Regions from separate parts of the Pseudoalteromonas sp. 10-33 genome, predicted to be linked through region 1. Evidence: predicted binding sites of a transcription regulator. Region 1 holds the regulator's gene; the other holds the start of a gene.
The links. The regulator FliA, encoded in region 1, starts transcription of late flagellar genes. The targets are predictions, from matches to a motif close to CTAAAGNTNNNNNNNNNNNNGCCGATA.

Region 1 (3,424 bases):
GAAAGTCTTGTAAAATATCTTCATCGACTTCAAACATGCAGTTACTCTCCTCTTAGAAGCCCAAACTTGATAAAAGATCATCGACTTCATCTTGATCAGATACAACATCATTACGTGATTCTTTATCAATAATAGGGCCTTCTGGACCTGCTAAAGTTTGTTCGTCTAATGGTTCATTTGTTTTTTGTTGTTCTATTTTTTCGGCTTTACCGTCGTTTTGATCAGCAAAGGCAGTCAAAAGATGGATCAAGCTTTCTTCGACTTCTCTAACAAGCTCAATAACCCGGCGAATAACTTGCCCGGTTAAATCTTGATAGTCTTGCGCCATAAGTACATTTGTCATCAAACTTTGCAGCTCATCGGTTTTATGATGAGAATTGTTCATAAACTTATCAATGCTGTGGCATAACGATTTAAACTCTCCTAACTCAATCTCTCGATTCATTAGGCGATCCCATGTCGGTTTGATATGAGATATCTCATCCGCCAACTGCTGAGCAATTGGTAGGCTAGCCTCAACAGCATCCATTGTTTTATTTGCGGCATTTTCTGTCATTTCTATAACATAATTAAGCCGTTTTTTTGCATCTGGAATCGCATCGGTAGTTAAGTCAGTTAAGCGAGTGTCTAGCTCGAAGCTTTTTAAAGCTTCATGCAATTGACGGGTTAACTTTCCAACTTCAGCAAATATTTCAGATTGCTCCTTAGAAGCAGTATCTAAAATTAACTGATTGGCTTTGTCTTGCTCACCGTTTTCTAGATAAACAACGAGCTGACGAGCTTGTTCTAAAGTTATTTGAGGCGCAGCAAGTGCTGACATAAGCCTCTCCCCCTATCATTAGCCTAAACGTTCAAATACTTTTTCTAATTTAGTTTTGAGTGTTCCAGCAGTAAATGGCTTAACAATATAACCATTAACACCTGCCTGTGCTGCCGCTATAATTTGTTCTTTTTTAGCTTCAGCCGTTACCATCAATACCGGGATGTGTTTAAGCTTATCATCCGCACGTATTGCTCTTAGTAGGTCTATACCCTGCATTCCTGGCATATTCCAATCGGTAACAACAAAATCAAATACTTGATTTTGTAGCATTGGCAAAGCGGTTGACCCGTCGTCTGCTTCTTGAACATTAGTGAAACCTAAGTCACGCAACAGATTTTTAATAATACGTCTCATTGTTGAAAAATCGTCAACAACCAGAATTTTCATGTTTTTATCCAAAACATCCCCCAGTGAGGTCTTAACCTTGTTTACTTACTACTAATTTATCCAGTCATTGATTTTAGCTTTGAGCTTAATCATCGCCTGACCATGTATTTGACTTACACGCGATTCGCTTACATCGAGTATATGCCCTATTTCTTTTAAATTCATTTCATCGTTATAGTACAAAGACAGCACCATTGCATCTCGTTCTGGCAAAGATTTTATCGCACCTAATAAAGACTCATTAAACCGCTCATTTTTAACGTTATTAAACGGTTTGTCTAGCGCTAAATCTTGATCAACTGGACTGATGACATCCTCGTCGACACCAAGGTCTTCTATACCTAGTACTTTACTTGCATTTACATCGTTTAAGATATGATGGTACTCATTTAACGAAATTTCAAGTTTTTCAGCAACTTCTATATCTGTAGGCTCACGGCTTAAGCTTTTTTCTAAAAAAGCAATTGTTTCAGCCACCAAACGGCTTTTGCGATGCACTGAACGGGGTGCCCAATCGCCACGTCGCATTTCGTCAAGCATTGCCCCACGAATACGAATCCCTGCAAACGTTTCAAAGCTGGCGCCTTTGGTTGCATCAAAGCTCTTAGATGCTTCAATCAGGCCAATCATGCCTGATTGTATTAAATCGTCCAGCTGAACGCTGGCAGGTAAACGCGCTATAAGGTGACATGCCACTTTTTTGACGAGTGATGCATGTTTTTCAACAATCACATTTAAATTTTGTGCTGATTGATATCCCATAACTTTATTCACCAATGTTGTCATAATTAGCCGTTTACTAGTTTCTCTATGAAAAACTCCAGATGACCCGATGGTTGGTTAGGTATTGGCCATTTAACTGCTTTTGTTGCTAGCGCTTGAAACGCCAGTGCCGCAGGCGAATTTGGAAAAAGTTCTACAATAACTTTTTGACGGCGTGTTGCCTTACGCATATTTTCGTCGTAGGGAACCGTTGCAACCAAGTCCATTGATACATCTAAAAAACGATCGGTTACTTTGGAAAGTTTTGCAAATAACTCTTGCCCTTCACGCATGCTGCGGACCATATTTGCAACAATTTTAAATTTATATACACCATGCTCACGGCTCAATACTTTTATCAGCGCGTAGGCATCTGTTATTGATGTGGGCTCGTCGCATACAACAACCATGACATCTTGTGCTGCGCGAGAAAAACTCAGCACCATGTCAGAAATACCTGCAGCGGTATCTACAATTAAAATATCAAATTCTGTATTTAATTCGCTAAAAGCTCTGATGAGTCCCGCATGCTCTGAAGGCGACAATTCAACCATACTTTGAGAGCCCGACGTTGCGGGTACAATTTTAATACCTGCGGGGCCTTCAACTAGAATTTCATCGAGTTCGCATTCACCAGATAAAACATGTGATAAGTTACGTTCAACACGCAGTCCTAGCATAACGTCACAGTTTGCTAAGCCTAAATCGGCATCAAGAACCAATACTCTGTTACCTTGCTGGCCTAATGCAATTGCAGTATTAAGAGAAACATTTGTTTTTCCTACTCCACCTTTACCGCCAGTGACAGCGATAACTTTTACGCCGTTGTTATTGTTTTGACTCATTTTGCGCAGGCCACTTGCTTGATCTAATACTGTGTTAATCATACATCCCTACTGTGCTTGGCGCCACTGCTTGGTGCCTTGAATGTTGTGCTTTTGCTCTTTTTAAATAGAGTTGCTCAGCCTTTTTAACTAGTTTTTCAGCATTTGCAACTCGAATATCTTCTGGTACTCGTTGACCGTTAGTAAGATACCCTATTGGAAGGCGATTTTGAATCGCAATACTAATAATCTCACCTAAACTTAAAGATTCGTCTAATTTGGTGAATATACAACCACTTAACTGCACTTTCTTAAAGTGTCTAACGGTTTCTTGCAACACGTGTATTTGCGATGTTGCACTGAGCACTAAATAACTACGAATATCAACGCGCTGGTTACGCATAAGAGTATTAAGCTGCTCAGTTAAACGTAAGTCGCGTTGGCTCATACCCGCAGTATCAATTAATACTAGTCGTTTATTTCGTAAATGATATAAAACTTCAGCTAATTCATTAGCATCTTTAACTTGCTTAACGCCACAGCCTATAATTCGACCATACGTAGCAAGTTGCTCATAAGCACCAATTCTGTATGTGTCGGTTGTGATTAAAGCGACTTTGTCTGCACC
Region 2 (3,424 bases), on a different contig from region 1:
AAGTTAAGTAATGGATACTTGCTACTATCAAGTGTCATGGCTTTTTTATATCCTTCGATCACATTCGCTTTCAAATGGGAGTGAACAACGAATGTTAAGTAATAATGTCAGTGCTATTTGCAATACGCTTAAGCTGCGACTAATGGTCACGTTCAATAAGGTAATTTGCTAGCGACGCAAGAAGCGTTGTATCTGCATCAATAAGTGCTAACGCTTCGTGGGCTTGTGTTATTAAATTTTGCGCCTTTTCTTTAGCGCCTAGCATACCTAATAACGCTGGGTATGTCGCTTTATTCGCTTTTATATCTGAGCCTTGTGGTTTACCTAATATATTGGTGTCACCTTCCACGTCTAAAATATCGTCGTGTACTTGAAATGCCAGCCCTATAGCATACCCAAAAATACTCAAGTTTTCTAAAGTTTGTTCATCTGCGTTTTCACTGCACAGCGCACCTAATGTTATAGCACAGTTAATTAGTGCACCGGTTTTTAACTTGTGGATGCGTTCAAGTTCTTGTACCGAAACAACTGTGTCAGTTGCGGCAATGTCTAAGCCTTGCCCCGCAACCATACCTTCAATACCAGATGCATGCGCAAGAGCTGCAATCATTTTTACTTGCGATTGCGCCGAGCAATTAAAGTTGTGTGTGGCTATAAGTTCAAAGGCGAGAGTTTGTAATGCATCACCGGCTAAAATAGCTTGCGCTTCGCCATACACAATATGACAAGTAGGGTAGCCGCGTCGTAAATCGTCATCATCCATAGCAGGTAGGTCGTCGTGTACTAAGGAGTAACTGTGAATGCATTCTATGGCTGCAGCCAAAACGTCTAAGTCACTTTTTTTAGCACCGAGCATTTCACCAACAGCGTACACCAAAAAAGGGCGTAGCCTTTTACCACCATTAAATAAGCTGTAATGAGTGGCTTCTTTTATGGTTTTATCGCTATCGAGCGGCTGTTCAAAGTAGCGGTTGAGTGTAGTGGCTACATCTATCTGAGCACGTTCAATATAGTCTTTTATGCTCACAACTATTCCATATCGTTATTAAAGTTTGTAAGTGCTGACTTTTCGCTATTACCCATTAAAATAGATACTTTTTGTTCTGCTTGCTGTAGTTTTTCAGATGACGCTCCAGCGAGTGCGATACCACGCTCGAACTGCTTCAATGATTGTTCAAGCGATAAATCACCTTGTTCCATTTCACTAACAATTGTTGATAATTCTTCTAGTGCTTTTTCGAAACTTAAGTTTTCAGGTTTTTTAGTCGCCATCTTTATTTCAGCTTACATAATAAATTTAGGAGCCAATTTTAGGGGGAATGCTAAACTAGGTCAAAGGATGATATGAGTTTTTTACATTTAGGACGATTAATTGCGTGTTAGATTGTGTTATTTATTAAGAAAACTCGATAATTAGGCTGTGTGCCTAACTTGATATAAAATAATAAATATAACTTTATATGTTTATTTACAAAAACGACTTAAGCAATTCAGTATGTTGCCGATAAGCAGTTAATAATAAAAAGTTTATGATAAGGCATTTAAACATGAAATCTCTGGAGGAAATGTGGATTTAGCAACCATAATAGGGATCCTAGGCGCAATTGGCTTAATTGTAATGTCTATGTTTATGAGTAGTAGCGGTGAAATGGGCATGTTTGCCGATGCGCCTTCAAGTGTAATTGTATTTGGTGGCTCGCTATTTATTGTTTTATCAAACTTCACTATGTCTCAATTTTTAGGGATAGGTAAAGTGGTTGGTAAGGCATTCATGTTCAAAATTGAATCGCCTGAAGAGTTAATTGAAAAAGCAGTAGAGCTTGCAGATTCTGCTCGTAAAGGTGGTTTTTTAGCACTCGAAGAAGCTGAAATTCCAAACCCATTTATGCGTAAAGGCGTTGACATGCTTGTTGATGGGCATGACGCTGACGTTGTGCGCGCCACACTTCAAAAAGATATTTCCCTAACCACCACCCGTCACGAGCTCGGTGCTGGCTTATTTAAATCACTTGCCGATATAGCTCCTGCAATGGGGATGATTGGTACATTGATAGGCCTAGTTGCCATGTTATCAAACATGGACGACCCTAAAGCTATCGGGCCTGCAATGGCCGTGGCACTATTGACTACTCTGTATGGTGCATTTTTAGCAAACGTTGTAGCAATACCAATTCAGGTAAAACTCGAACTGCGTAAAGACGAAGAGGCAATGAATCAGCGTTTAATTCTTGATGCTATTTTAGGGATTCAAGATGGTCAAAATCCGAAAGTGATAGAAGGTATTTTGAAAAATTACTTAGCTGAGTCTAAACGTAAAGTTGATACCGAGGAGTAACCATGTCTGATGAAGAGTGCAAATGTCCCCCCCCAGGTTTGCCTGCGTGGATGGGAACATTTGCTGATTTAATGTCGTTGTTGATGTGCTTTTTTGTACTATTATTGGCATTCTCAGAAATGGATGTACTTAAATTTAAACAAATAGCAGGCTCTATGAAGTTTGCTTTTGGTGTACAGAATAAAATTGAAGTTAAAGATATCCCAAAAGGGACATCAGTTATCGCCATGGAATTCACCCCAGGTAAACCAGAACCTACACCAATAGAAACCATTCAGCAGCAAACCGTTGAAATGACCCAGCAAATGCTAGAGTTTCAGGCCGGTGATGAAAGTTCCGCTGGCGGTAGGCAAGAGCAGCGGGGTGATAAGCGCGGTGGTGAGTCTCGAAGCACATCGCAAGAACAATCATCTGAACAAGCAACATCTGCAGCAGATCAAGAGCAAACAAATGAACTCGTTAAAAAAATAGCGCAGCAGTTAGAGAAGCAAATAATAGATGGTGCAATAGAGCTTGAGTCTTTAGGTCAGCAAATTATTATTCGAATTCGTGAGAATGGTTCGTTTCCCTCGGGCAGTGCTTTTTTACAGCCTAAGTTTAAACCCATTATTCAGGATATTGGTGTGCTTTTAAAAGACGTGCCAGGGGAAATTACTGTTTCAGGGCATACAGATGATTTCCAGGTATCGAATGAGTTATACGTTAATAACTGGGATTTGTCGTCTAAGCGCGCAGTGGCTGTTGCCAGCGAATTACAAACAGTTCAAGGATTTGATAAAACACGAATGATGGTCGTTGGCCGTGCGGAAACAAGGCCGCTAGTTCCTAACGATACCAATGAAGACAGACGCCGGAATCGCCGAGTTGAAATATCTATATTACAAGGCAAGGCAAAAGAGTCAGACCCTATTGATGTAAGATAACTCTTTTAATTATAAAGCTGGGCTTAATTAGCAGCCCAGCTTATAAGCTTTACGAGTCACTACCACCTGACACTCATTAATGCAGACAATTCATTAAAAACTCTCCCTCTTTGAAATTGCTATGCTAGACTACTGTTTATATAACCAGTTGTAGGCGAGTGTATGA

Region 2: the regulator FliA is predicted to act here: its motif matches at 1,481-1,507, upstream of pomA (flagellar motor protein PomA).

Annotation. Positions count from the first base shown of each region.
Region 1 covers NZ_LOFI01000001.1:670,907-674,330, reverse strand. Annotated here, with positions in the region: gene ATS76_RS03120 (chemotaxis protein CheA) at 1-37, opposite strand, end outside; gene ATS76_RS03115 (protein phosphatase CheZ) at 53-820, opposite strand; gene cheY (chemotaxis response regulator CheY) at 839-1,222, opposite strand; gene ATS76_RS03105 (RNA polymerase sigma factor FliA) at 1,262-1,972, opposite strand; gene ATS76_RS03100 (MinD/ParA family ATP-binding protein) at 1,999-2,859, opposite strand; gene flhF (flagellar biosynthesis protein FlhF) at 2,852-3,424, opposite strand, start outside.
Region 2 covers NZ_LOFI01000008.1:59,268-62,691, forward strand. Annotated here, with positions in the region: gene dxs (1-deoxy-D-xylulose-5-phosphate synthase) at 1-38, opposite strand, end outside; gene ispA ((2E,6E)-farnesyl diphosphate synthase) at 140-1,027, opposite strand; gene ATS76_RS07065 (exodeoxyribonuclease VII small subunit) at 1,030-1,272, opposite strand; gene pomA (flagellar motor protein PomA) at 1,568-2,335, shown strand; gene ATS76_RS07075 (flagellar motor protein MotB) at 2,338-3,258, shown strand; gene ATS76_RS07080 (DNA topoisomerase III) at 3,421-3,424, shown strand, end outside.